Regions from separate parts of the Bradyrhizobium sp. 61 genome, predicted to be linked through region 2. Evidence: predicted binding sites of a transcription regulator. Region 2 holds the regulator's gene; the other holds the start of a gene.

Region 1 (10,736 bases), on a different contig from region 2:
TGATCGTCGAGGACAACGAGGCCGAGCAGCTCTCGATCCGCGAGCTGCTGCATCACGACGACATCGAGATCGTGACGACGGATACCGGCGCCGGCGCGCTCTCGACACTGCGCGAGGCACCCTGCGATTGCGTGGTGCTCGACCTGCGGCTGCCCGACATGAGCGGCTTCGAGGTGCTGGACCAGATCCGCAACGACGAGAGCCTGTCGAACGTTCCGGTGGTGGTCTTCACCGGCCGCGAGCTCTCGGCGGAGGAAGATGCGGAACTCCACACCATGGCGCGCAGCATCGTGGTCAAGGGCGTGGAATCGCCGGAGCGCCTGCTCGACGAGACCGCCTTGTTCCTGCATCGCGTGATCACGGAACTGCCGGTCGAGAAGCAGCGCATGCTGGAGAAGCTGAACAGTTCCGACGAAGACCTGATCGGCAAGACCGCCCTGCTCGTCGACGACGACGCCCGCAACATCTTCGCGCTGTCGAGCGTCTTGGAACGGCGGGGCATGAAGGTGCTGACGGCCACGACCGGCCGCGAGGCGGTGACGCTGGTCGAATCCAATCCGGAGATCGCCATAGTGCTGATGGACATCATGATGCCGCAGATGGATGGCTATCAGACCATCGGCGTCATTCGCGAAAATCCGGCCTTCGCCCGCCTTCCGATCATCGCGCTGACAGCCAAGGCGATGAAGGGCGACCGTGAGAAATGCCTGGAAGCAGGCGCGTCCGACTACCTCGCCAAACCCGTCAACACCGATCAATTGCTGCTTGCAATCCGCATGTGGCTGCACCGCTGAGTTTGGATCCGCGAATGGACCACGAAAAGGTCAACATCCTCCTCGTCGACGACCAGCCGGCCAAGCTGCTCGCCTACGAGGTGATCCTGAAGGAACTCGGCGAGAACCTCGTGATCGCATCATCGGGCCGCGAGGCGCTGGAGGTGCTGCTCAAGACCGAGATCGCGGTGATCCTGGTCGACGTCTGCATGCCCGAGCTCGACGGCTTCGAGCTGGCCGCGATGATCCGCGAGCATCCGCGCTTCCAGAAGACCGCGATGATCTTCATCTCCGCTATCCAGGTGAGCGACATCGACCGGTTGCGCGGCTATGAGATGGGCGCGGTCGATTACGTGCCGGTGCCGGTCGTGCCGGAGGTGCTGCGCGCCAAGATCAAGGTGTTTGCCGAACTCTACCGCAAGACGCGCGAGCTCGAACGGCTGAACCGGGAGCTCGAGGACCGCGTTCGCGCACGCACGGCCGAGCTGGAGAATTCCACCGCAAAGCTGCGCGAGAGCGAAGAGCGGCGCAGCATGGCTATCGCCGCCGGCAAGATGGGATCGTGGGACTGGGACTGGGTCAACGGCGACTGGATGTGGGACGAAGGCCAGTACCGCATCTTCGGCGTGACGCCGGAGACCTTCAATGTCACCTCAGCCAACATCCAGGCGCTGCTGCACCCTGATGACGTCGACCAGTTCGGCCAGGCGATTGCAGCGTTCAATACCGGCGCGCACGCCTATGAAGGCGAGTTTCGCGTCAGCCGGCCCGATGGCGAGGTGCGCTGGTGCGTCGGCACGGCGGCCGCGACGGTGGATCAGGGCGGCCGCGTGGTGCGCGTGAGCGGCGTCACCGTGGACATCACCGAACGCAAACGCGCGGAAGAGAGACAAAACCTGCTGGCACGCGAGGTGGATCATCGCGCCAAGAACGCGCTGGCGCTGGCGCAATCGATCGTGCGCCTCACCCGCGCCGACGAGGTCAAGGCCTACGTGAACGCCGTCGAAGGGCGCATCAACGCGCTGGCGCGCGTGCACACGATCCTGTCGCTGTCGAGCTGGCAGGGCGCCGAACTCTCGAGGCTGATCGACGAGGAGCTCGCGCCCTACTCGCTCGGCGGCCAGATCAAGCTGGCCGGTCCGGAAGTTCAGCTGGCGCCGGCGACAGCGCAGACGCTGGCGCTGGCGCTGCACGAGCTCTTCACAAACTCGGCGAAGTATGGCGCGCTCTCGACGCGGTCGGGGCGGCTCGCGATCGGCTGGCAAGTCGAGGACGACCACCTCACACTGACCTGGGACGAAACCGGCGGCCCGCTGGTGAGGACGCCGAAATCCCGTGGCTTCGGTACGCGGAGCCTGCTTGCCAGTGTGGAATCGCAACTTGGCGGACAGGCGGAATTCAACTGGCGTGCCGAAGGCCTGTTGTGCCGCCTTGAGGTGCCGCTGACGCGGAAGACCGTAGCGCCGTCGGCCGCGAGCAAGTTCGACGCGGCTCCGTCCGAACCCCTTCAGCGGGCCTCAGGCTAGAGCGTTTGCGAGCGACGTGGGCTCCGGTTCGCGCGTAAAGACAAGAATCTGGAGCTTCGGCCCTGATTCACTCAGGACCGATCATGATCTAGCGCGCCGCGGCGACCTTCATGCGCTGCATCGCCTGCGGTTCGTCAGCGACACGTCCTTCCAGCCAGGCTTCCGTTTGCGAAAGCTCGCGCAGCGCCCGCGCGTAACGGCGGGCTGCGCTCCGCTCGGCGCCGCGCGGCAGCTTGCGCGCCTTGCGCAGCATGTCCGCTCCCGCGTTGCGATAGGCCAGCGAGCGATAGAGAAAGACGACCTTACCCATATCGAATGTTCCCGTGTTGATGGCATTCATCCTCGCAAGACCGCCATGAACGTCGGATGAAGCGGGGAATGACAAAATCGTCATGAGAATGGAACCCGCAATCGTCGCATGCGTTTTATGCCACACCGCGAGGCGGTTCCATGCGCGGGAAAAAGTCGCCGAGCCTCATCTCTCCGACCGGCGTCATCAAGCTGATGACGCATGCGATGATGGGCGCAGCCCTCGGCCTTGTCTTCGGGCTCGCCCTCGTCCTGTTCAATCCGGCGGTCGCAAATTTGCTGAACCACGGCGGACATTCGGCCGCCATGGTCTTCATCATCACATTGGTGACGACGTTTGCGATCGGCGCGACGCTCACGGGCCTCGTGTTCATCCTCGCCGAGGACAAGGAATTTTGAAGCGCGCGTGACGCGCACCGGGCGCTTTCGTTCGGAACTCCTGCGGCAAATGGCGGTTGGCTGCCTGCGTCAATTTAACTCGGGGAGTTCCCGCGCATGAAAACCATCAAGCTCGCTCTCACCGTGATGTTGGCAACCGGCCTCGCCGCCGCTCCGTTCGCCGCGCAGGCCAAGTCGCATAAGGCCAAGCAAGGATCCGCGATGTCGTCGTCGCAGACCACAGGCGCCAACACCAAGTCCTCCAAGGGCGCTGATCCCTCCGGTCAAGGTGGTTCTGGCCCCGGCTCCGACCAAGGCGGCACCATGAACAAGGGCGGCATGAGCAACACCAAGTGAGCTCCGGCCGACAATCAAAGGCCTCGCGGCGACGCGGGGCCTTTCGCTTTGGAGCTGGAGTTTGGAGCTAGATTGGGAATCCTTCTAGCGTCGCATCGCTAAAGCTGCCGTCCCGCAGCATTCGCCTTCACGAGATGCTCGAGCCGTGCACGCTTGCGTGCGATCAGGAGCTGCGCTGCGGCATCGTCGAGACCCTCGCGCTGCAATTGCCGGATGGCGGAGCCGAGTTCGAGAATTTCGGCGCGCAGTTTTAGAATCCGGTACGTGTCCGGGTCTTCCTCCACCGCACGCTCCCAAAATTCTCAGCGGCGCGCGATCACGCGCAGCGGACTACCGGATGTCGTTGCAGGACGAAGGCGTACCCGCTCGCGGACGTCAGGCAGGACATCGCCGCCACCGGCCGCCTTCCATTCGCCGATCAGCAGGTTGATTTTCCGGCGCAGATCCATCTGCGCCAGGGCCTTTTCTGTGCAGTCGCGGTCGCGATCGACGAGGTCGCGCACAGACACCTCGATGTCGGCCATCTCGAGCCTCAAGGCGCTGATTTTGCGTCGAATTTCATTAATTCTATTGTCCATGGCTTGTTAGAACAAAATAAGAACATATAGTCAAGTCACGATTTCAGAACGGAGAGGCCAGATGCAGGTTCAGGGTAAATACGACGCCAGGGTTTTCCTCGCGGAGCAGATGACGAGAGCACAGGGGCTGAGGCTGAAGCGTCTGAGCGAGGAGGCCTATCAGCCCACTCAATACGATCGGGCTTTGTCCTCGACTGAGGCTGCGCGCCGCATTCGAGCGCTGGAAGACGAGATCGAGTTGGCGAACTCCTTCTGAGGAGCGCGGCCAGCGCATTTGGAACGTAGGGTCAGTGATGCGGTTCTTTCCCGGGCCAAGGGAGAGAGTTGATGGCACGCAAGGCAAAGAAACGCCGCTACTCACGCAGCGCCAGCAGTGATGTCGAGCGCGAGATGCGCCGTTATAAGAAGGGCACCGCGAAAAGCGGCCCCGGCGGTCGTGGCGGACGCGTGAAGAGTCGCAAGCAGGCGATCGCAATCGGCCTGTCGGAAGCGCGCGCGAAGGGCAAGAAGGTCCCGAAGAAGGCGTCGAAGCGAAAGACCTCCAAGAAGAAGACGGCCAAGAAGACAGCCAAGAAAGCGAAGAAGACCGCGAAGCGCAAATCCAGCAAGCGGTAACGCCCACCCGCGTCAGATCATGCTGCCCGGCATGAAGCAGCGGATCGAAATCCCGAACGCAGTCTTCACCGGCCACACCATGGTGTGGCCAGCCCGGTTTGGCTCGGTGATGACGGCCTCATCAGGCACGTCCACCCACTGCCCGTCGAGCCGCACGCGATAGTGCCCATCGTGCGATTCCCAATCGGGGTCGGATACAGCAAAGCCATCTGCATCCGAGCAGCAGGGCCCGAGATGGCTGCGCAAACTGTCGAACCAGGGTTTTAGCGGCGAGTTGGCGTAGCGGCCATCGTCGCGCCCCAAGGCGCTTCCGGTCGTCAGGACAAGCGGCGCCACAAGCAGCGCACACCTCAGCGAGAGCTTCAATCGATCCATGTCGGCACCGATCAAATGCGAACCACCGGTTCCACAAGAAGGCCGGGCGTTCGAAGTTCCACTCCTGCAATTCGCCTGGGCGTCTTCATTGACGCCAAAGCCCAACACGTGATTCCCAACTGTGACGAGCGAACGCGGCTTTTTCGGACGAACCCGTCATCAACGCTGCCGTTAACGAGAATGTTATCGGCACCTGTGGGAATCTTCCAGACGCGCACGAAAAAGGCGGCCCGCAGGCCGCCTTTTGAGTTTGCCGCCGGAAGCGCGAGGCTTAGGCCAGCGGCACCGCGACGAACCGTGTCGCTTCCTGGCTCTTCACCTGCAACAGCACGCTGTTCTTGCCGGATGATTTGGCCTGCGCCAGCTCGGAGCGGACGTCACCGACATTGGCAACGGCCTTGCCGCCGACGTTGAGAATGACGTCGCCGGTCTGGATGCCGCGCTGCGCGGCGGGTCCCTGCGGATCGACCTCGGTCACGACCACGCCCTTTTGGCCCGCGCCCTGGACGTCGCCTGCCGGCGCCAGGCTGAGACCGAGGCGCGGCGTGCCGGTGTTCGGCTGCGCCTTGCCCTCGCCGGCCTTGGCCTGCCGCTCGTTCGGCAACTCGCCGAGGGCGAGTGTCACCGTCTTGCTCGCGCCTTTGTGGAAGACATCGAGCTTCACGGACGTGCCCGGCGCCAGGGTGGCAATGGTGCGGGCGAGATCGCGGGAGTCCTTGATCGCGGTACCGTTGACGGCGGTGATGACGTCGCCCGCCTCGATGCCGGCCTTCGCCGCGGGGCTGCCGTCCTGCGGATTGTCCACGATCGCGCCGCGCGCCTCCTTGAGGCCGAGGCTGTCGGCGATCTCGGCGCTCACCGGCTGCACCTGCACGCCGAGCCAGCCGCGGGTGACCGAGCCCTTGTCCTTCAGCTGCGCGACGACGAGCTTCGCGGTCGAAGCCGGAATGTCGAAGCCGATACCGACCGAACCGCCGGAGGGTGAGAAGATCGCGGTGTTCACGCCGATCACGTTGCCGTTCATGTCGAAGGCCGGACCGCCGGAATTGCCCTTGTTGATCGGCGCGTCGATCTGGATGAAGTCATCATAGGGACCGTTGCCGATGTCGCGACCATTGGCCGAGACGATGCCGGCGGTCACGGTGCCGCCGAGGCCGAAGGGATTGCCGACCGCGACCACCCAGTCACCGATGCGCGGCTTCTGGTCGGAGAATTTAACGAACGGGAAGTCCCTCTTGCCATCGACCTTGATCAGCGCGAGATCGGTCTTCGGATCGGTGCCGACCACCTTCGCGGTGTAACTCGTGCCGTCATCCATGGTCACCTGCACCGACTCGGCGTGATCGACGACGTGGTTGTTGGTCACGGCATAGCCGTCGGCGGAGATGAAGAAGCCGGACCCCTCGCCCGTGATCATCTGGTGGCGCTGGCGCGGCATGCCGTTCATGCCACCCGGGCCGCGGAAGCCGAACTGCCGCGAAAACTGGTCGAACGGCGAATCCTCGTCCGAATCCATCCGGTTCTGTTGCAGCATCGCGCTCTTGTCATTGTCCTGGTCGATCCTGACCCGCACCGAGATGACGGCGGGTTTGACCTTGCTGACGAGATCGCCGAAGCCCGGCGGCGTCGCGGCGGCTTCCGCCGCCTGGGCCGGCCCGATGAAGGAATTCAGACCGAACTGCGAAGAGGCGGGAGAGGCAGCGAGCACGGCCACGCCAAGCGCGGCCACGGTGCCCAGCAGCGCAAGCCGGCGCGGCTTCAAGATCTTGCGGGACGTGGTGGTGTCGGAATTGACGTGATCGTTCATGTCGAAATGTCCATGTTGGGTAAGTCGCCTTGCAACCAACATGGACATCGTCACCTTACGGCGTCCCGTCCGTCCGATTAAATCTTGGCAAAGGTGCCGCGAAAATCAGGGCTGCACATTTGATGCGGCTCAACGCAGGCCCCGTGCGCCGTGATAGACTGCGGCCACTGGATGATGTCCACCGGAGGCGCGCCATGTACAAAGACATTCTCGTCCACATCCCGACCGAGCGCCCGATGAGCGCGGTGATCGACGGCTCGATCTCGCTCGCGGCGAGACTCAACGCACACGTCGACGCGGTCGCCGTCGGGTACGTCGCGAGCAGCACTGCCTATGTCTTGGATGGCGGTGCCGCCGTAGCGGCGGTGTTCGAGATGGAGCGCGAGCGCGCAGTGGAGCGTGCCGAGGCCGCGTTGGCGATATTTCGGAGCGAAGCCACGAACGCCGGCATCTCCTGCACCTGCCACCCGCTCGGCGCAATCCCGGCGGATGCAGCCGGCTCGATCGGCGAGATGGCGCGGCTCCACGATCTCAGCATCGTGCTGCAGCCCGATCCGGCGCAAGGCTCATTCGACAATGATATGCCCGGCGAGATCCTGTTCCAGGCGGGCGGACCGGTGCTGTTCCTGCCCTACACCTTTCGTGGGTCATTCAGGGCGAACCGGATCGGCATCTGCTGGGATGGCAGCCGCCTCGCCGCCCGCGCGATGCGCGACGCCGCTCCCTTCCTGGCCCGCGCCGAGGAGATCGTGATCATCACGATCAACGAAGCCGACGCAGTTCCCGACGAGGTCTCGGCAAGCCATCTGGCAAGACACCTCGGCCGGCGCGGATTGTCGACCCGCACGGTCAGCCTGTCGGCGGCGCGCGCCGACATCCAGCCGACCATCCTGTCGCTGGCCGCCGACGAGAGCCTCGATCTCCTGGTCATGGGCGGCTACGGCCACTCACGGTTGCAGGAACGCTTCCTCGGCGGCGTCACCCGCGCCATGCTGGAGGCCATGACGGTCCCGACGCTGATGTCGCATTGATCGAGAGATGATCCGCAACGGACTGACGCCCTCACGCCGCGGCGGGGGTCTCAAACGGCGCAGTGGCGATGGCGTCGTCCTCGGGTTGCGCATTGCACGCGTCGAAATGCGCCTTCAGCGCAATCTCGGCGAGATATTCGAAATGTTCGGCTTGGCCAAGGAGTTGCCAGTTCTGGAGCGGCCGATAGGCCGCCTGCTGACGACAGAGAGACGCCAGCGCCCGGTAGCGACGTACGTTCTCCATGAGACCCTCCCTCGCATTCACTGAGCTTATTGCCCTGATTTACGTCAGGCCGATGGCGGTTATGCAAAACATTTACTGCGTGCGAGGCGCCCTGCGCAACCTGGGTTGACGTCTGGGAAACGCGCAGGCCTCCATCGGTTCCTATCGGAGAACTCCACGTGGAACTCATTGGCCAGGCGTAGCGCCGGCGCGCGACGGAGATGCCGATCAGATCAAGATACCGTTCGATCGATTCCGGCCACCCGATGAGATTGCCCTGCATTTCTGCGCAGAACTCTCGCGCGAGGAAGGCCCGCTGCGCTGTGCGGCATGCCCTGTAGAACCTCGGACGGAATGGCACGCCATGGCACAACCAGTGCGACGCCGGCTCGGCCACGCCTGTATGCCGACTTCTACCGGGTGAGCGCGGCCTCGCCGGCCCGGATCGTCTGCGCCGAACCATGTTGCAGCTTCGGAACCCTGCCGGCCTCCGCAGCAGCGCGGATGGCGGCGATGTTGTCCGCATAATCGGCGCTGCTCTTGCCGCGGAACACGGCCGATCCTGCCACGAGGGTGTCGGCGCCTGCGGCAGCCACGGCGGCGGCATTGTCGCGCGTGATGCCGCCATCGACCTCGAGCCGGATCGGCCGGTCGCCGATCATTCTTCGAATGCGCCTGATCTTCTCGATCTGGGAGTCGAGGAAGGACTGGCCGCCGAAGCCGGGATTGACCGTCATCACCAGCACGAGGTCGAGACGATCAAGCACGTATTCGATCGCAGCTTCCGGCGTAGCCGGACACAGGCTGACACCAGCCTTCTTGCCGAGCGCGCGGATGGCCTGGAGCGAGCGGTCCAGATGCGGGCCGGCTTCGGCATGAACCGTGATGACGTCGGCACCTGCCTTTGCGAATGCCTCCAGGTAGGGATCAACAGGCGCGATCATCAAATGCACGTCAAAGATCTTCGCCGTCGCCGGCCGGATCGCCTTGATGACGTCGGCGCCATAGCTGATGTTCGGCACAAAGTGTCCGTCCATGACGTCGCAGTGGATCCAGTCGGCGCCGGCAGCGTCAATAGCCCTGATCTCCTCGCCGAGACGCGCGAAATCGGCGGCCAGGATCGAAGGCGCGATGAGGATTTCTCCCGTCATGACTTCGCACTCCTCTGCGCGTCCGCACCACCATTGAAAACGCGGCTCGCAAGGACATCCGTCGGATCGATCGTTTCGAGATCGGCGACATCGAGCATGCGGTCGAGATCGGAGACGAGGCGATCGGCCTGGCGGAGGCGGATACGATCGACCGCGTTGCGGATCGAGCGCGCGTTGGAGAAGAACGGCTGGGTCCGGCGCAGTGCGATGTATTTTTCGAAGGCCCCGCGCGCCGCCGTCGAGAAGCGGTATCCACGCTCCTTCAGCATCAGCTCGGCGATGACGAGAAGCTCGGCTTCCGCATAGTCCGGGAAGTCGATGTGGTGTGCGATGCGCGAACGGAAGCCCGGGTTGGAGGCGAAGAAGCTCGTCATCCGCTCGCCATAGCCGGCGAGGATCACGACGAGATCCTCGCGCTGGTTCTCCATCACCTGGAGCAGGATCTCGATCGCCTCCTGGCCGTAATCGCGCTCGTTGTCGGGCCGGTGCAGATAGTAGGCCTCGTCGATGAACAACACGCCGCCCATCGCCTTCTTCAATATCTCCTTCGTCTTCGGCGCGGTATGGCCGATATACTGGCCGACGAGATCGTCGCGCGTCACCGAGATCACCTGCCCGCGCCGCACGAAACCGAGGCCGTGCAGGATCTTTGCCATGCGCAGCGCCACCGTGGTCTTGCCCGTGCCCGGATTACCGGTGAACGACATGTGCAGTGTCGGGGGCGACGATGCCAGTCCCGCACGCTGGCGGATGCGCTCGATCAGCAGCAGTGACGCGATCTGACGCACGCGGTTCTTGACCGGCCGGAGGCCGATCAGCTCCTGCTCGAGCTGTTGCAGCGTGTCGGTGATCCCGGCCGCCTCGGCCTCCTTGCGGAGATCGAAACTGGTCTCGCTCGTTTCAGCGGTCGTCGCATGAGGGACATCAAGCATCGGCACCTCGAAGAAAAGAGCTTCGCCGCGGGGGGAGCGGCGAAGCAGTGGTCCGCCAAGGAAACGGAGCAGGGAGTGCTCCGCGCGGAGGAGAACGACTTAAGTCGACGCGTGTGCGGCCGGCCGGCGCACGGTGGTGTAGCGGATCGCACGTCCGCCTACCTCCTGCCGCACCAGGTCGAACTCGGCTTCCTGCGGCGGGCGATTGACGAGGAACGAGATCCGCACCGATTCCCAGCCATGGCTGGAGTCGAAACCGCTGATGCGGATGTAGCGGTCGCCGTAAACCCTGCGGCATTCGGCGAGCTCCATCATCACGCCGGCGGCGTCCTGGAGGTCGAACATCGGCAGGCCCCACATCTCCCAATAGGTGTTGCGGGGATGCGGATCGTCGGTGAACTCGATATTCACCGCCCAGCCATTGGCCAGGCAATACTGCACCTGCTTGGTGATCTGGTCGTCGGTCAGATCAGGCAGGAACGAGAAGCAGCCTTGGGTTAGTTTCATGTCAGAACTCCTCAAACGGTTTCCAGCGCGGTCGGCACGAAGTCCGGCGTGTCGGTGGATTGATAGTTGAAGCTGACGTCCTTCCAGACCTCGAGCGCGGCCTTCAGCGGCGTGCAGGTCTCCGCAGCCCTGGCCAGGATCTCCGGACCCTCATGGACGTAGTCGCGCCCCTCG
Region 2 (10,736 bases):
TACAACCAGTTGTTCGCCAACCCGAGCCCGGACGCCTCGAACTTCGCGGCCGATCTCAATCCGCAGTCGCTGGAGATCCTCTCCAACGCGCGGATCGAGGCATCGGTTGCGGAGAGCAATTCGACCGAGCCGATGCAGTTCGAGCGTCAGGGCTATTTCGTGCGCGACAAGGACTCGACGCCGGGCAAGCCGGTGTTTTCGCGCACCATCGGCCTGCGCGACACGTTCGCGAAGGAAGTCGCCAAGGGCTGAGGGGATTGGGCCTATGAGCAGTGAAGCCGACGCCATCGTTTCCGCCATCATCGCGAAATGGTGCGCCGGCTTCGCGACGCTAGATGCGACCGCGCTGTCGTCGCTCTATTCGAGGAACGCATTCTTCTTCGGCTCGAATCCAAAGCTCTATCGGGGCAGGGACGGCGTCGCCGACTACTTCAACGGCCTGCCGCGCTGGCGCCAGCCGAGCGCCGTGTTTTCCGAGGTGCGCGCCACGCAAGCCAGCCCGGACCTGATCAACATGGCCGCGATCGTGTCGTTTGACCTCGCCGGCGAGAGGGAGGAGTTCTCGGTCAAGATGAGCTGGGTCATCCTCTGCGAGGACGGCGACTGGAAGATCGTCAATCACCACGCCTCGTCGCGCGCGCCGTTGATCTAGCAGTCGCGCTACTCCGCCTCTTTCTCTTTCGTCATTCCGGGCTCGCGCCAAGTGGCACGCCCCGGAATGGCGATAGCAACGAACGCTGCCCCCGCGCGTTGGGGTGGGTCCAACAAGGAACCCACCATGCAGAACATCGCAGAGCATATGGAAGTCATCGGCGCTGATGGCGTCCACATCGGCACGGTCGACAAGGTCGAGGGCCATCGCATCAAGCTGACCAAGAAGGACAGCGGCGAGGGCAGCCACAAGGGCCACCATCACTTCATCGACAAGGGCCTCGTCGCCGGTGTCGAGGGCAACAAGGTTCGGCTCTCGGCCAAGGCGGACGTCGCCGTGACGATGGAAGAGGAAAAGTAGGGGGACCTTCGCTCCGTTCCTGATCCGTACCGCTATTCGCGCAGCCGCACGTTCCGGTAGCCTCCTGGCCTGTCGCGTATCGTAAGGTGCAGGGAATGGCGGAGCCGGGCCGGCCAGTTCGGTCCCAGGGGATTGCGGGGACTTGGATCGCGGGGACTTGGCCCGTCGGCCGAGCTGCCTCCGCGGGCGGCCTCGCGCCGGCAGGGTTCGACCTCTGGACGTCGCTGGCCGAGACCCTGCGCGAATGGGCGCGCGCCGAGGCCGGCGCCGGGCGATTGTTGCCGTGGGTGCCGGTCGCGTTCGGCGGCGGCATCGCGCTCTACTTTGCCGCCGATCATGAACCGGTGCTGTGGGTCGTTGCCGCAACGGCCATCGCGCTCACGCTTGGCGCCGTGCTGTTGCGGCGGAGCCGGTTGTTTGCGCCGGCGATCATGATCGCGGCGGTCGCGGCCGGCCTTGCCACGGCGACCTGGAAGACGGCGCGGATCGCGCACACGGTGCTGGCAAAGCCGCTTTATTCCGTCTCGCTGTCGGGCTTCGTCGAGACCCGCGACATCCGAGAGCGCACTGACCGCTTCGTGCTGCGCGTCACCGCGATGGAGGCGCAGCGCAGCGACGTCAAGCTCGAGCGCGTGCGCCTCTCCGTGCGCAAGGGGACTGCGCCCGAGGTCGGCAGCTTCGTGCAGTTGAAGGCGCGGCTGTTGCCGCCGTTGTCGCCGGTGCGCCCCGGCAGCTATGACTTTTCGCGCGACATGTTCTTCCAGGGCATCGGCGCCTCCGGCTTTGTGATGGGCACGATTGCGGCATCGGTGCCGCCGGACGCCGGTGGCTTGCGGCTGCGTTATGCCGCCTTCATGCAGGGTCTGCGCGATGCGATCGACGCGCGCATCCGCGCCACGCTCGAGGGCGACAACCGAGCGATTGCGACCGCGCTGCTCACGGGCCGGCGCGATGCGATTACCACGCCCGTCAACGACGCCATGTTCATCTCGGGGCTCGGACATGTGCTCTCGATTTCCGGCTATCACATGGCGGTCGTCGCCGGCGTGGTCTTCTTCTCGGTGCGCGCGCTGCTGGCGTTGATCCCTGGAATGGCGGCCGGCTTTGCCATCAAGAAATGGTCGGCGGCCGCCGCGCTGGTCGCAGCCGCGTTCTATCTGCTGCTGTCGGGTGCGGAGGTCGCGACGCAACGCTCGTTCTTCATGACCGCAGTGGTGTTGATCGCGGTCATGGTCGATCGCCGTGCCATCACCTTCCGCACGCTGGCGGTGGCTGCGCTGATCGTGCTTGCGGTCGCGCCGGAAGCGCTGGTGCATCCAAGCTTCCAGATGTCGTTCGCGGCAACGCTCGGACTGGTGGCGCTGGTGCAGATCGGCATGCCGAACCTGTTTGCGTCGCCCGATCATTCCGCGACCGCGCGGATTGCAATGTGGGGCGGGCGCGAGATCGCGATGCTATTCCTGGCCTCGCTGATCGCGGGGCTCGCGACCACGCCCTATGCCGCCTTCCATTTTCACCGCGTCACCCCGTTCGGCGTGCTCGCCAACCTCGGGGCGATGCCGGTGGTTTCGGCCCTGGTGATGCCCGCGGGCCTGTTGGGTCTGATTGCAGCGCCGTTCGGACTTGATGGTCCGTTCTGGTGGCTGATGGGGATCGGCATCGACTGGATGGTTGCGGTCTCCCGCTGGGTGGCCGTTTTGCCGGGCGCGGTCGGCCGCATCTCGGCTTTCGGCATCGCACCGCTGATCGCTGCAAGCTTGGGGATCATCGTGATGGGCTTGTTGCGCACGCCGTTGCGCTGGGCCGGCGCGGTGGTGCTGTTGGCCGCGATCCTCTGGGGACTGTGCGCGCGGCAGCCCGATATCCTGATCGCCGGTGACGGCCAGAGTGTCGCGGTGCGGGGCAGGGATGGGCACCTGCAACTCATCAGGTCGAGCAAGGACAGTTTTCTTCTGAAGGAATGGCTCGCCGCCGACGCCGATCCGCGCGACGCCGGCAGTGCCTCACTGGCCGCCGGCGTGTCGTGCGACGAGGTCGGCTGCGTGACGCCGCTCGCCGACGGGCGCCTGGTCGCGCTGGCCTTGCGCATCGATTCACTGGCTGACGATTGCAGCCGTGCCGCGCTGGTGGTGACGGCGCGGCCGGCGCCGCCGGATTGCGCGGCGATGGTTGTCGACCGTCAGCGTCTCGCAAAGCAAGGCGCGCTGGCGCTGACGCGAAGCGGCGACGGTTTTGCGGTTCAGGCGGCGAAGACGAGGGGGACAGACCGTCCGTGGTCGCCGGCGGCCGCCGGCGAGGCGGATTTCGGCGCGAGCCTTGCGCCGCAGGCGGCGGCTCCCCGCAACCGCGACGCGACGCCATCGGAAGCCGACCTGCAGGCCGAGGATTGAGCGGACGGGTTACAGATACCAGGCCAGCACGGCGTCGAGCCTGGCGTTGCCGATCACCGGCAGGACGACCATCTGGCTCAGTCCAGAGGCGCAGGCCTGCAAGGCCGCGACCGAGACGTCACGCGCGAGATCGTCGTTGAGCGCGGGCATGCCGGTGGCCCAGGCCCCGCCGATGCTGCCTTCGCCTTTGGCGATGGATTTCGTCGCATAAAGCGCGGCGAGGTCGGTCTGCCCGCTGCAATCGCCGGCGCGGAAGACCAGCGCCGAACGGGCCTCGTCCGGGACCCAGATCTCGAAGCGTCGCGCGATCGGGGTCGCCTGCGCGGAGAGGAATGTCAGCACCCAGGTCTGATCGGTGCCGGTCCGGTAGGGAACGCCGACGCCGAGATTGATTCCGACCTTGGCGGCGTCCTCCCAGCGCAGAAAACTCCTGGCATCGTGCAGGTCCTTGATGATCAGCGGCAGGCCGGCTTTCCAGATGCGGCCGGGCAGGCCGAAGCCACGCGGAAATCTGGTGTGGCGGGAGTTGAATTCGAACATGTCGGCGGTGCCGTAATAGCCGTCGACGAGCCCCATCTCGTGGGAGGTTTCGGCATCGTTGTGCCAGAGTTCGATCGCGCCGACATGGGCCTCGTCGTCGCCGCAGAACAGCACCATGACGGCTTGCAGGAATTCGCCTGAAAACACCGGCACCGCAACGCCGCAGATCAGCCCGGCGGCGATGGCCTGATCGGTCCGCCTGAAATAGGAATCGGTGAATCTGGTGAGGATCACGGGGTGGCCGCTGGTCCAGGCCTTGCCGGGAAGCCCCTCGTCATATCCGAAATGCAGACCCTCGCTCACGTCCCTAAACGCGGACAACCCTTCGCCGTAGAGGCCGCCGCCGAATTCCAGCCGCATGCGCGTGCGGTCAGGCACCCAGAGTTCAACGACGCGAATGAAGGTCTTCATCGAACGTGCCCGCCGTCTCAAGCCGCACCAAGCATCGGCCATTTGGCTGCGGAACGGACGTTCAAAATTCAGGCAGGACAGCGCAAACTTCGTGCGGTGGAGACGCCACGGCTTGGTCCGCCCGATGGAGTTTCGCGGGACACGAACGACACCATCTCGCCGGCCTCGGCCGGCGATGGCGATTTCAATCCTGGCCCGACCTGCCGGCCGGGAATGGCTGCATCAGCCGATCGGCAGGCGGGTGATGGTTGGCCGGCTGTCGGTGATGGTCTGCGGCTTGTGCTCGCGCTCGCCGAGCGGCTGGGTCACCGGTAGCTGCAGCACGGTCGCACGCTGGCCTTCGACCAGCTGCGTCACCAGCACGGATTTGCCGTCGGGGAATTCGATCGCATCATGATGGCGATCGGGAATGTGCGGATCGATCTTGCCGAACTTGCCGACGCGCGAATTGACGGTGCGCGTCCAGATCCAGCGATTGTCGTAGCGGACGTTGTCGGCGAAGGCGAGCTCCGTTCCCGGGAGCAGGCAGACCGCGACGGTCGGATCGGCCGCGGAGGCAAAGCCGCGCGTCGAGGTGCCGCGGAAGGTTGTCGTGACGATCGTCTCGCCGACTTCGGCGGGACGCGACGCGACGGCATGCAGGCTGTAGTCACACATCGGGTGCTCCTCATGCAGGGATAGCGACCCACGTCTCTTAATCGAGGCGCAGGCCTCTATCAGAGTGGAAATACCAAACGTTCTGCCGGGTTGTAGGCAAATCTACGGCTCGCCGCCGCAGGCCGCAATCACATTAACTTTCCCGAATCCACCAGGAACAAAGCCCGCCCCTTTGCATTCCGCAGGCGCGTGTCAGCGCCCCGCAGGCGCCGACCAGCCGGAATGTTGCCAGCCCGGCCGCGACCGTCGGTCGACGGTGTCGCGGGCCTTGCGGACTTGCTCGCTCAGGGCGGTGTCCTTGCGGACATGGGGCCGCGATTGCGCGACCAAGGCTTGCGTGGCCAAGGCTTGTACGTCCAAGGCTTGCGACGCTGATGCTGCGATCAGCGCCACAGCAAGTGTGCTCAGAACGATCCGGCGCATGACTTCTCCTCGAACCTGAAGGCCACGAAGCAGGGCTGCTTCGTGCGGCGTGCCGAGGATTTACCGCTGGAGGAGGGGCCGGATAATCTGCGCGAAACCAGAAAGACTATCCAGCGGAAGCGGACAATCGTCCGCTCCAATCTCGGATCGGCGATGCCGATCGAAGGCGCGCGGGGCGCCAAATAACCGATACCGGCACGTCCGGTATCAATACTTCCGGTACAGCCCGATCAGCTTGCCCTGGATCTTCACCCGGTTGGGCGGCAGGATGCGGACCTCATAGGCCGCATTGGCGGGCTCAAGCGCGATCGAGGCGCCGCGACGGCGGAAGCGCTTGAGCGTCGCCTCCTCGTCGTCGATCAGCGCCACCACGATATCGCCGGTATCGGCGCTCTCGTTGCGCTGGATCAGCGCCATGTCGCCGTCGAGAATGCCGGCCTCGACCATGGAATCGCCGCGCACTTCGAGCGCGTAATGTTCGCCCGAGCCGAGCATGTCAGGCGGTACGCTGATGGTGTGGCTGCGGGTCTGCAAGGCCTCGATCGGCGTACCGGCCGCGATGCGGCCCATCACGGGGACCGCGACGGGGCGCTCGCCCTCGTCCGCCGGCGGGCTCGAAGTCGTGCGGACCTTGCCGAGATTGCCTTCGATGACGCTCGGCGTGAAGCCGCGGCGGCTGCCGGCAGCGGCCTGAAGCTCGGGCAGCTTGATCACCTCGATGGCGCGGGCCCGGTTGGGCAGGCGCCGGATGAAACCGCGCTCCTCAAGCGCGGTGATCAGGCGATGGATGCCCGATTTCGAGCGCAGGTCGAGCGCGTCCTTCATCTCATCGAAGGAGGGCGGCACGCCGCTTTCCTTCAGCCGTTCGCTGATGAACCGCAGGAGCTCGTATTGTTTGCGCGTTAACATCTCGACCAAAATCCCCCGGTTGATGTCGTTCGATTCCGAGACGCTGAATTCAGCAGTAAGCCGCTACATGCTCGAAACAAATCATGAACGGACACTATATGTTCGATACATGTTCCGCAACTGCTTAATTTACCGTGAACGCGACAAAGTTCGCGGAACGCACGCGAACGAAGCGATCACACGGGCAGCCGCAAGACCTCGCAAGGCGTGCCGGCTTCGGCCTTCGGCGCGAATGGCGCGCGCACGAGAAGTGCCTGTGCCGCAGCGAGATTCGCAAGCAGCGAGGAATCCTGGTGATTAACCGGAAGGGCGAGAAGCGTGCCGTCGTCGCGCAGCTCGAGGCGCGCGCGCAGGTAATCCTCGCGCTGGTCGTTGGCGCCGACATCGCGGCCGAGCACCGCGCGTTCGCGGCGGTGATGAATCATCGAACGGCCCGAAAGCGCGCGAATCAACGGCACCATGAACAGGAAGCCGCAAACGTAGGATGACACGGGATTGCCGGGCAGGCCGATCACGCGCATCGCGCCGAGCCGCCCGTTCATCATCGGCTTGCCCGGCCGCATCGCGATCTTCCAGAACGCCATCGAGATACCTTCGTCCCTCAGCGCCTGCTGGACCAGATCGTGGTCCCCGACCGACGCGCCGCCGGTCGTGATCAGGATGTCCGCGCCGCTCTCCCGCGCGCGGCCGATGCCGGCTGTGGTGGCCTCCAGCGTGTCGGCGGCAACGCCGAGGTCGATGGTATCGGCGCCCTCGCTGCGGGCGAGCGCGTGCAGGGCATAACCGTTGGAATAGACGATCTGGCCGTGGCCCGGCGTCGTACCCGGCATCACCAGCTCGTCGCCGGTCGCGAGGATCGCGACCTTCGGGCGTCGCCGGACTGGCAATTGCGGGTAATTCATGCCGGCGGCGAGCGCGAGGTCGCGCTCGGTGAGCCGGGCCCCTTTGCGCAGCAGCACGTCGCCTTCCGAGAAGTCGACGCCGGCGGGGCGGATGTGCCGCCCCGTTACGGCGGCTTCCTTGATGGTGATGCGCTTGCCGTCCGCGATCGTGTCCTCCTGGATCACGACCGCATCAGCGCCATCGGGAACGACACCGCCGGTGAAGATACGCACGGCATCGCCGGCGCCGACCGATCCCGCAAACGGGCGGCCCGCCGCGACCTCGCCGATCAGGGTGAGCTGGGAGTCGATCTTCGCCGCATCGACCGCGCGCACCGCATAGCCGTCCATTGCCGACATCGCCTGCGGCGGCTGCGTGCGCCGCGCGGCGACGTCGCGTGCGAGCACGCGGTGGAAGGCTGCGTCGAGCGCGATCATCTCTTCAAGCAACGGCTCTGCGCCCGCCAGCACCGCGGAGAGCGCGTCGGAAACCGGCATCAGGGCCACGGGTGAAAACTCCTGCTGGGCCCGTTCGGGCAAATCGGCGGCGAGAGTTCTAGCCGAGTGCAGGCGCAGAGGCAAAACAGTGGCCGCGCAGGATGATTTATCCTGCGTCATCCGCTCTGCGATGAAGGGTGAGCATCAAGTCCGCCGCGGCATGATCCAGAAGGCGAGACAGACCGGTACGAGGATGGCCATGGCGAGGACGAGAAGGACGAGAGCCACGGCCAGCATCGGTCAACTCCCCGGCGGCTTGTACGGACTGACGTCCGGCGCTGCGGGGCCCTGATCCTTGTCAGGCAGCGGGTCGGCCTGGGATTTCAGGTCGGCGGCCTTGCTGATCAGCTTGGCGGAAAGCTCAGAATCCGATGTGGTCCTGGCGAATTTCATCAGCAGAGAGGCCTGCTTGGTGAGGTAGGTTTTGCCCAACACGACGATAAGCCCGATGTAGATTCCTAACGGACTCATGAGTCCTGAGAGGGGGCAATCGTTCCGGGAACTCCGTATAAAAATGCACAAAGGGTTTTGGTTCCTCGCCCCCGGGCAATATAGTTCCATTCGCGGCCCGTCGGCTTGCCGGCCAGAGATCAGATTCCGAGCGCCTTGAGGGCGTTCCCGACGTCGCGGGGCGAGGTCACGTGGACCGTGGTCAGGCCGCGCGACCGCGCTCCTTCGATGTTCTCGGCAAGATCGTCGAAGAACACGATACGGTTCGCCGGGACGCCGATCGCGGCCACGACATGGTCGAAGGCCTCCACATCGGGTTTGCGCAGGCCGATGCTGGACGACAGATACAGCTCGCGGAAATGGCCGAGCAGGGCGGCATATTCCTTCGAGAAATGGTCCACATGCGGCCGGTTGGTGTTGGAGAAGGCGTAGAGCGGCAACTGCTTCGCCGCGCGCGGCAGCAGCTCGGCGATGTCGGGCATCTCGCCGGCGAAGATTGCGTTCCAGCCCTCCAGGAACTGCGCGTCCGAAATGCCGATCCCGAGCGCGACACGCAGCGAGTCAAAATAGGCCTCGTCGCTGATCTTGCCGACCTCGTGCAGCCGGTAGGCTTCGCTGTCCCGCACATAGCGCGCGACGATGGCTTCCGGCTTGCAGCCGGCATGTCCCGCCCAGCAGGCGATCGCCTTGGAGAAATCGATGTCGAGCACGACGCGCCCGAGATCGAAGAGGAGCGCGTCCGCGCTGCCGGGAGAGAGCGAGCTCATTGCATCCTTTCACTCAATATCGATAGGGGTCGTGGTCGAACAGCGGGAACGCGCTGAACACGCTCGGCGCATTCGTTGCGGTCGCCTGGTGCAGGCAGGACTTGTCGACCTCGGCGAACGAGGTGGCGCCCAAGAGGCCGAGGCAGCGCAGCACCTCGTCCTCGAGCAGCTCCAGCATTCGCCTCACGCCGGCTTCGCCGGCCGCCGCCAATGCCCAGCATTGCAGCCGGCCGATGCCGACCATGTCCGCGCCCGCCGCGATCGCCTTGACGATGTCGGTGCCGCGGCAGAAGCCGCCGTCGACCATGATCTTGGCGCGTCCCTTCACGGCCTCGACGATCTCGGGCAGCACATGCATGGCGCCGCGGCCGTGATCGAGCTGGCGGCCGCCATGGTTGGAGACGTAGATCCACTCGACGCCGTGATCGACCGCGATCCGGGCGTCCTCGGCGGTGGCGATGCCCTTCAGGATGAGCGGGATCTTGAACTTGTCCTTGATCATCTTCACGGTCCGCCACTCCAGGCCCTTCTGGTAATCACCGCCGGTGGCGCGCAGGCGGCTCTCGCGAACATAGCGCTTGGCAATGTCACGTTCGCGACGGCTGTAATGGGCGGTGTCAACGGTCAGGCAGAAGGCGGCGTAGGCGTTCTTCTCGCTCCGGCTGACGACATCGGCGACGAAGTCGTCGTCGCCGCGCACATAGAGTTGATAGAGCCGCAGCGCATCAGGGGCGGCCTCGGCGGTCTTCTCCAGGCCGGGCTCGGACACCGAGCTCAGCATGTGCGCCGCGCCGAAGGTGCCGCAGGCGCGGGCGACGCTCGCTGCGCCATCCGGATCGAAGATCTCCAGTGCGCCGACAGGGGCCAGCACCACCGGCAGCCGCATCCTGCGCCCGAACAGCTCTACCGAGCCGTCGACCTCCCGGACGTCGCGCAGCACGCGCGGCCGGAAGGCGATCTCGTCCAGCGCCATGCGGTTGCGGCGCATTGTGGTCTCGGTCTCGGCGGCGCCGACGATATAGTCCCAGGCGTTCTGGTTGAGGTTGGCGCGCGCCTTGCGGATGAATTCGTGCAGGTTTTGGAATGGCTCGGCGCTGGCGCCGAGTTCGACGTTCCTTTCCGGCCGGATGCGGGGCGCGTCATTCATTGTTGTCCTCCCGAGAATTTGAAGCGTTATTGTCATCGCCTATCGTGTCCGGCCCTCCAAAACCATCCTAAAATCGCATAGCTGAGAGGCGTGGGCCGGCCGGCCGATTCCCGCGTTGCGCGAAACGGTTTCGGAACGTTGCCAAAAGTTTAGGCCCGGGCGAAGGGATTTTTACGATGTACCCGCCGGCGTGGCGTCCCGGCCTTGAAGAAACCAGAATGGTATTGTGAACAGCGGGCTGGATCGCCATTTGCATGGCGCCTCACAAGCCCAAAGCAAAGCTCCAAGCAAGAAGGCCAGTCTATCCATGCGGAAAAACCTGCTGTTCCCCCTGGGCGCACTCACGGGAGCGTGTCTAACCCTTCTGGTCGCCAGCCCGCACGGTGGAGTATGGGCGGCACGGGCGGCAGCGAGCGCGGATGATGCCTATTCCCGGCTCAATCTGTTCGGCGAAGTGTTCGAGCGGGTGAAGGCGAGCTATGTCGAGAAGCCCGACAATTCCAAGCTGATTGAGGGTGCGATCACCGGCATGGTGACCTCGCTCGACCCACATTCACGCTACATGAACGACAAGGCCTGGACCGAGATGCAGGAGACCACCTCCGGCGAGTTCGGCGGGCTCGGCATCGAGGTCACGATGGAGGACGGCCT

What was found. The regulator LexA, encoded in region 2, represses DNA repair genes until DNA is damaged. The targets are predictions, from matches to a motif close to TGTTCNNNNTGTGTTCNG.
Region 1: a site for LexA is predicted at 3,929-3,946, ahead of IVB46_RS02075 (DUF3072 domain-containing protein). Genes of this name have one in related genera too.

What each region holds. Positions count from the first base shown of each region.
Region 1 covers NZ_JADPIU010000006.1:59,257-69,992, reverse strand. The annotation lists gene IVB46_RS02110 (HAMP domain-containing protein) at 1-794, shown strand, start outside; gene IVB46_RS02105 (HWE histidine kinase domain-containing protein) at 809-2,299, shown strand; gene IVB46_RS02100 (hypothetical protein) at 2,388-2,693, opposite strand; gene IVB46_RS02095 (hypothetical protein) at 2,750-3,007, shown strand; gene IVB46_RS02090 (hypothetical protein) at 3,104-3,343, shown strand; gene IVB46_RS02085 (hypothetical protein) at 3,442-3,627, opposite strand; gene IVB46_RS02080 (hypothetical protein) at 3,646-3,867, opposite strand; gene IVB46_RS02075 (DUF3072 domain-containing protein) at 3,983-4,177, shown strand; gene IVB46_RS02070 (DUF6496 domain-containing protein) at 4,249-4,536, shown strand; gene IVB46_RS02065 (hypothetical protein) at 4,549-4,911, opposite strand; gene IVB46_RS02060 (Do family serine endopeptidase) at 5,183-6,718, opposite strand; gene IVB46_RS02055 (universal stress protein) at 6,913-7,749, shown strand; gene IVB46_RS02050 (hypothetical protein) at 7,781-7,993, opposite strand; gene rpe (ribulose-phosphate 3-epimerase) at 8,386-9,123, opposite strand; gene cbbX (CbbX protein) at 9,120-10,055, opposite strand; gene IVB46_RS02035 (ribulose bisphosphate carboxylase small subunit) at 10,155-10,562, opposite strand; gene IVB46_RS02030 (form I ribulose bisphosphate carboxylase large subunit) at 10,574-10,736, opposite strand, start outside.
Region 2 covers NZ_JADPIU010000035.1:38,470-49,205, forward strand. The annotation lists gene IVB46_RS10590 (glutamine--tRNA ligase/YqeY domain fusion protein) at 1-252, shown strand, start outside; gene IVB46_RS10595 (nuclear transport factor 2 family protein) at 266-652, shown strand; gene IVB46_RS10600 (DUF2171 domain-containing protein) at 779-1,012, shown strand; gene IVB46_RS10605 (ComEC/Rec2 family competence protein) at 1,108-3,402, shown strand; gene IVB46_RS10610 (GAF domain-containing protein) at 3,412-4,353, opposite strand; gene IVB46_RS10615 (hypothetical protein) at 4,576-5,010, opposite strand; gene IVB46_RS10620 (hypothetical protein) at 5,203-5,433, opposite strand; gene lexA (transcriptional repressor LexA) at 5,641-6,342, opposite strand; gene glp (gephyrin-like molybdotransferase Glp) at 6,519-7,730, opposite strand; gene IVB46_RS10635 (hypothetical protein) at 7,962-8,156, opposite strand; gene IVB46_RS10640 (HAD family phosphatase) at 8,312-8,938, opposite strand; gene IVB46_RS10645 (alpha-hydroxy acid oxidase) at 8,952-10,085, opposite strand; gene IVB46_RS10650 (S41 family peptidase) at 10,393-10,736, shown strand, end outside.